DNA from 2 places in the Bacillus sp. JZ105 genome. Region 2 is predicted to be linked to the other one. Evidence: riboswitches for the same ligand, from Rfam matches in the RefSeq annotation. Region 2 holds a riboswitch; the other holds the start of a gene.
The links. Region 2 has a riboswitch for lysine ahead of M1D81_RS13350 (aspartate kinase). Riboswitches for the same ligand answer to the same signal wherever they lie in the genome.
Positions count from the first base shown of each region.

Region 1: another riboswitch for lysine. It lies ahead of M1D81_RS15895 (amino acid permease); the one in region 2 lies ahead of M1D81_RS13350 (aspartate kinase).

Region 1 covers NZ_CP096387.1:3,072,081-3,075,510, reverse strand. The annotation lists gene M1D81_RS15905 (MarR family winged helix-turn-helix transcriptional regulator) at 1-421, shown strand, start outside; gene sspJ (small acid-soluble spore protein SspJ) at 503-646, shown strand; lysine riboswitch at 767-945, shown strand; gene M1D81_RS15895 (amino acid permease) at 1,137-2,543, shown strand; gene M1D81_RS15890 (iron-hydroxamate ABC transporter substrate-binding protein) at 2,584-3,430, opposite strand, start outside.
Region 2 covers NZ_CP096387.1:2,592,862-2,596,291, reverse strand. The annotation lists gene uvrC (excinuclease ABC subunit UvrC) at 1-1,061, shown strand, start outside; lysine riboswitch at 1,123-1,300, shown strand; gene M1D81_RS13350 (aspartate kinase) at 1,433-2,668, shown strand; gene M1D81_RS13345 (YslB family protein) at 2,830-3,273, opposite strand.

The DNA of each region.
Region 1 (3,430 bases), 480 kb from region 2:
TGCAGACATTTTAAAAGAAATTGTTCTTGTACATTATGAAGTCAGCCGTAAATTAAACCGCAAGTTACTTGAGTTAGAGAAAGACATCACGCCTCCGCAGATATATGCTCTTTCTATTTTGATACAAGGCAAAGTATCACATGCCGAAGAGCTGAAGCAAAGACTCTCTTTAAACCCTGGTGCAGCCTCTATTGCACTCAATAAATTATGTGAGCAGGGTTATATTCAAAGAGAGCGGGACAAGGACGATTCGTCACTTGTCCGTTTAGAAGTCACGGAAAAAGGGATGGCCATTTATGAAAAGCATACACGTCTTTTCGGAAAAGTGATTCAGCATATGATGTCAGACTTCACAGAGGAAGATTTAAAAACCTTTCTGTCGTACTTGCAAAAAATGAGACAGACCTTTCATGATGATTGAGCTTCTTTCCTTGTATAATGCTAAGCGCTGTAGCACAAATTAAACAGGCAACCGCATTTTATGAAAAGGGAGGAAACAGCGATGTCATTTTTCCAAAAGGATAAAAAGGCGAAAAGTGAGAAAAACCATCAGCAGGTAGATCAGCTGTTAGAGGAAGCAAGTAAAGAGCTAGCAGGCGATCCGCTTCAGGAAGCTGTACAACAGAAGAAAAACAACCAACAATAAGCAGGTAGAGGGCAGAGAAACCGTTCTCTGCCTTTTTTCTATGTTTTTCCCTTTGACAGATGTGAGAATGTTTGATAACCTTCGTGTAGTAAAAATGATAGAAATCCTCACGCTATGTCTCAGTGAGGTAGAGGTTGCGCGGATGATGAGTCACTCATAGGAGAGATGGAATCGTAGATCATGAGAAAAAAGGCATCAGCGCCGAAGTGTAAAGAGAGCTCCAACTTTCTTTATGCTGGGTCTGCATTGAATAAATGCAGGACTGCCACGTCTTTGAAGCGTGGAGGGCTATCCGGAGATCAAGGTGTATGTTTTGAAAAGCATGGACTTTTGTTCAGGCTTTTTTTTATGTTCTGCGTAACAAAAATAAGGGTATGCTGTGAATAAGTAATCCATGATGAACATAAAGAATGCAAGTCATTGCTTCACAAATATATCAATGAAGATACTGCCGGGTCTGGTCCAAAGTGAATAAAACGGAGGTACGGAAATGGAACAGACAAAAAAATGGGGTTTTTGGTTATTGACGGCTTTTGTCGTCGGAAATATGGTAGGTTCAGGCATCTTTATGCTGCCAAGTACGCTTGCCCAGCACGCCAGTCCTTTAGGGGTGACGATGGCATGGCTTGTCACAGGCGGCGGTGTGCTGATGATTGCACTTGTATTTGGGCATTTGTCCATTCATAAGCCGCAGCTGACGGCTGGACCACAAAGTTATGCAAGGGCGCTTTTTAAAGATCCGAAAAAAGGGAAAGCGGCCGGTTTTACAATGGTTTGGGGATATTGGGTGGCAAGCTGGATTAGTAATGTCGCAATTATTACAAGCCTTGCTGGGTATTTAACGACTTTTTTCCCTATTCTCACCGTGAAGACTGAAGTTTTTACCTTTGGAAAAGAAGCGGTCACACTTGGCCAGCTCATGACGTTTATCGTATGTACCCTTCTTTTATGGGGAACACATACCATTTTAATCACTAGCTTAAGTGCTGCAAGTAAATTGAATTTTATTACGACCTTTTCGAAAGTGCTTGGATTCGTCCTTTTTATTGTGGCGGGATTATTTGCATTTCAAACGGCATTATTTGAACATTATTACTTCCCGGTTGAAACAGGCGGGGAAGGAGTGCTCGGACTTGGAGGCCAAATTCATCATGCAGCTATTTCCACACTATGGGCATTTATTGGGATTGAATCAGCTGTCATTTTATCAGGAAGAGCATCCTCACAGCGTGATGTGAAACGTGCGACGATTACAGGTCTTTTAATCGCACTTTCGATCTACATGATTATCACATTGATTACAATGGGCGTTCTTCCGCATGATCAATTGCAAGGCTCTGACAAACCATTTGTGGATGTGCTTCAGCTTATTATTGGGCCAGCTGGCGGAATTGTCATGGCACTGCTGGCGATTATTTGTTTGTTTGGTTCGATGCTTGGCTGGATTTTACTTGGTTCAGAAGTACCGTATCAAGCAGCAAAGGCTGGTGATTTTCCAGCAGTATTTGCAAAAACAAACAAAAAAGGAAGCCCAGCTTTCGCTTTGACTGTTACAAATATTATGTCACAGCTGTTTATCTTCTCTGTGATGTCACGTACAATTAATGAAGCTTTTACCTTTTTAACCACATCAGCGACACTTGCGTATCTTATTCCGTATAGTGTGTCTTCTATCTACAGCTTTAAGGTCATCATGCAAGGTGACACATATGAGCTTCAAAAAGGAAATCGAACAAGAGACGGTATCATTGCACTTGTTGCGATGGTATATTCAGCTTGGGTTATTATTTCAGGAACAGCCGACTTGAAAACTTTTGGTCTTGGAATCGGTCTATTCTTAGTGGGTATTTTGCTTTATCCACTCATGTCAAAAGGATTTGCCAAAGAAGCGGTATAAGATAAGGAAGACGTTTCTCCAGAAATGGAGAAACGTTTTTTTATGATGCAGATGTCAATCGGTCCACAATGAACTCTAGCTGACCTTCTAGTGACACTGGGTCATTAAAGAAGTAACCGACTGGATCTATTTCAAATACATGTTTATTTTTGACGGCAGGAAGTGAGGTCCAAATGCTGCTTTGGTACACTTGGTCACCATTACTTTTTGAGCCGCTCCATGGACCTGTGAAAATATAGTCGCCTGCGAATTCTGGCAGCTTCTCAAGAGAAATGTTTGCATAGCCGACACCACTGTCAATCGCTTCTTTTTTGACGGCCTTCGGTGCTTTTAATTTCAGCTCGTCGTAAATGATTTCGCCCCCGCGGCCAAAGGTGTTTCCAAAGATATAAATGCCTTTATCAAATGGTGATACGATCGAAACCGTTTTGCTGCCGACAGCTTTTGTTACCTTTGGTTTCACCCCAGCAATTTTGGTATCCCATTTCGTGATCCATTCTGTTGCTTTTTTTGGTGTACCTGTCATTTTACCGAATTCTTTTAGCTGGTCTTTGAAGGAATATTGGTTGTATTTAACCGCTACAGTTGGGGCGATTTTTTTGTATTGATCAAACTTCTCATCTTCTCCCCAAGCAATAATCATATCTGGCTTCAAAGCGGCTACCTTTTCGACTGATGGGGTCCTTCCGAGATTTTTCACTCCATCTGTTTTCCCTTTATAAAAAGGGTTTTTAAAGATGGGTGATGTTGCAGCAACCGGCGTCTTGCCGAGTGTGACGAGGTCCCCGTAATAGCTTTCTGCAAGAAGCACAATTCGTTTCGGATTTTTCGGAAGCTTCACTTCACCTTTGGCGTCCTGATATGTGATCATGTCATTCTTTTTCGCT
Region 2 (3,430 bases):
CGATGAGTGATTTATCAGATCGAGATGTCTTTGCCTATGCCTATGATAAAGGCTGGATGTGTGTCCAAGTTTTCTTTATCAGACAGGGGAAATTGATTGAACGTGATGTCAGCCTGTTTCCGATGTATCAGGACCCTGAAGAGGAGTTCCTCACGTTTATGGGGCAATTTTATGAAAAGAACAACCATTTTCTGCCGAAGGAAATTCTGGTTCCGGACAGTGTCGATCAAGAGATGATTGAGCAATTGCTTGAGACGAACGTTCACCAGCCGAAAAAAGGAAAGAAAAAGGATCTGCTTTTACTTGCGCATCAAAATGCCAAAATCGCTTTAAAAGAAAAATTTTCGCTCATTGAGCGTGATGAAGAGCGGACAATTGGTGCGGTGAAGCAGCTCGGGGATGCACTTAATATTTATATGCCATACAGAATCGAGGCATTTGATAACTCAAATATTCAAGGGGCAGACCCGGTTTCTGCCATGGTCGTCTTTCAGGACGGGAAACCCTATAAAAAGGAATACCGAAAATACAAAATTAAAACCGTCTCAGGGCCAGATGATTATGCATCCATGCGTGAAGTCATTAGAAGACGATATACCCGCGTGTTAAAGGATGAACTGCCGCTGCCAGATTTAATTTTAATTGACGGAGGAAAAGGACAGATCAACGCAGCCATCGATGTGCTTGAAAATGAATTGAATCTGTCTGTCCCAGTCGCAGGTCTTGTAAAAGATGAAAAACACCGGACGTCGAATCTCATGATGGGAGATACACTTGAAATTGTTGCGCTGGAGCGGAATAGCCAGGCCTTTTACTTATTGCAGCGCATTCAAGATGAAGTGCACCGCTTCGCCATTAGCTTTCACAGGCAGCTCCGCGGAAAAAATGCATTCCAGTCTATTTTAGACGATGTACCAGGTATCGGAGAAAAGCGTAAAAAGCAGCTCCTCAAACATTTTGGCTCTGTGAAAAAGATGAAGGAAGCCTCTATCCAAGACTTTCAGGAGGCTGGCATTCCGAAACAGACGGCTGAACTTTTAATGGAAGCATTAAAAAAATAGATTGTACTTTTACCAAAAGTCTGTTAAGATGTGACTAATTTAATAAATGAACGTGTTGTTTGTTGAAGATAGAGGTGCGAACTTCAAGAGTAAGCCTTCGGAGATCGATGGGATCTAAGAAGAGGGCTGAAAGGGGAGCGTCGCCGAAGTGAATAAAATCCACTCATTTTATTCGCTGGCTGTACATTGAAGAAATGTAGGGCTGTCAAGAATTCATTTCTTGGAGGGCTATCTCATTGTTTGCATCGTTTAATGATGATTTTAAAGCAATGGGAGATTTGTTCTCTCATTGCTTTTTTATTTGCAGTGAGCGGACAGTCTCCAAGCTGCCTCTTCTCTCACACGTGAACTTTTGAAAAAGGGTGGTAGACATGGGACTAATTGTACAAAAATTTGGCGGAACTTCCGTTGGGTCGACAGAAAAAATTCGCAATGCCGCAGAGAGAGTGATCGCTGAACGCGAGGCAGGACACGATGTGGTTGTGGTTGTCTCAGCGATGGGCAAATCAACGGATGTTCTAGTAGACCTAGCGAAAGAACTCACAGACGATCCAAGCAAAAGAGAAATGGATATGCTGCTCGCAACTGGTGAGCAAGTGACCATTTCATTATTAGCGATGGCACTCCAAAGAAGAGGTTATGATGCCATTTCCTTTACAGGCTGGCAGGCTGGTATGAAAACAGAGCATGTACACGGAAATGCAAGAATCGTGGACATTGATGAATCAAGAATAAAAGAGGAATTAAGTGCGGGGAAAATCGTTGTTGTGGCAGGTTTCCAAGGAATTGCAGATGATTTACATATCACAACACTTGGCCGCGGCGGATCAGATACAACAGCTGTGGCTCTGGCTGCCGCACTAAAAGCTGATAAATGTGATATATATACAGATGTACCAGGAGTGTTTACGACAGATCCGCGTTATGTATCATCTGCGCGGAAACTTGCAGGCATTTCATACGATGAGATGCTTGAGCTGGCTAATTTAGGAGCTGGGGTTCTGCATCCAAGAGCTGTTGAATTTGCGAAAAATTATCAAGTCCCGCTAGAAGTCCGTTCTAGTATTGAAAATGAATCGGGTACGTTAATTGAGGAGGAATCATCCATGGAACAAAACTTAGTCGTCAGAGGCATCGCATTTGAAGATCAGATTACACGTGTGACAGTGTGCGGACTTTCAAGCGGTTTAACAACATTATCGACCATTTTTACGACGCTTGCGAAACAGAATATCAATGTTGATATCATCATTCAGTCTGCCACAAGCACCAACCAGACGTCGATCTCTTTCTCTGTGAAAACGGATGATTTGTCCAAAACAGTTGAAGTATTAGAAGAATATAAAGGGGCGCTTGGCTACGAACAGATTGAGACAGAAAGCAAATTAGCGAAAGTATCCATCGTGGGATCTGGAATGGTCTCAAATCCAGGGGTAGCTGCTGAAATGTTTGCTGTGTTAGCGCAAAAAGACATTCAAGTGAAAATGGTCAGTACGTCTGAAATCAAAGTCTCAACGGTCGTTGGCCGTGATGATATGGTCAAAGCGGTTGAAGCGCTGCATGACGCGTTTGATTTATCAAAGGTGAGCGCCGCTGCTCACTCTTAAAAAGGTAAAGAGGTGATCTCACGAAAGAGGGTCGCCTCTTTTTTCTATATGGATTCGGATTCGGCTGAAACGGGCGTAAACCCTTTCATTAAGTATGCTATGATAGATGTAGACATATAAAAAAAGGCGTGACCTGAAGTCCGCACCTTTTATCAAGAGTATTAGCTAGGGTCTCTTAAATCCCATTTAACGGTTAAAATGACTTTCTCAGCACGCTTTTTCACTTGTTCGTAGGATTCAGCCACGTGCTCATTTAGAAGCTGAATTTGTTCAGCAATAAAACCCGCTTCCATCTGAAAGCATGGCTCCTTTTGATAGGTGAGTCGATTTGATACTAGCGGACCTTCGAGCTCAAACTCAATTTCCTGTTTTTTCGAATGGACCATCGTGAGAGTCCCCCATCCGGCATCATGGAAAAATTCGGGGATCTTCTCCCATGACTCTTGAGGAAATTTACGAGCAAGCAGTTTACCCGCAAAATACATCATAGATGAATGGTCCTGACCAAGAATATCAGGCAGCAGAACTTCGCGTATCAGCTCGTAGGCAAATCCATTGACTTCAATTTCTTTTAGCTGTTCTAAGTTAGATTCGAATTTATTCATTGTACGGCTCCCCTCTTTCAACAATTTATTATAGCTTATGTGGGCATATGATGACAGAGTTTTCCCTGAAGTCTAAGAAATTCTTATTGTAGTAAAACGAATTTTGATTTAAAACTTTTAAATTTCGGAAAATTTTAATTTATGTACGCGGTTTCTT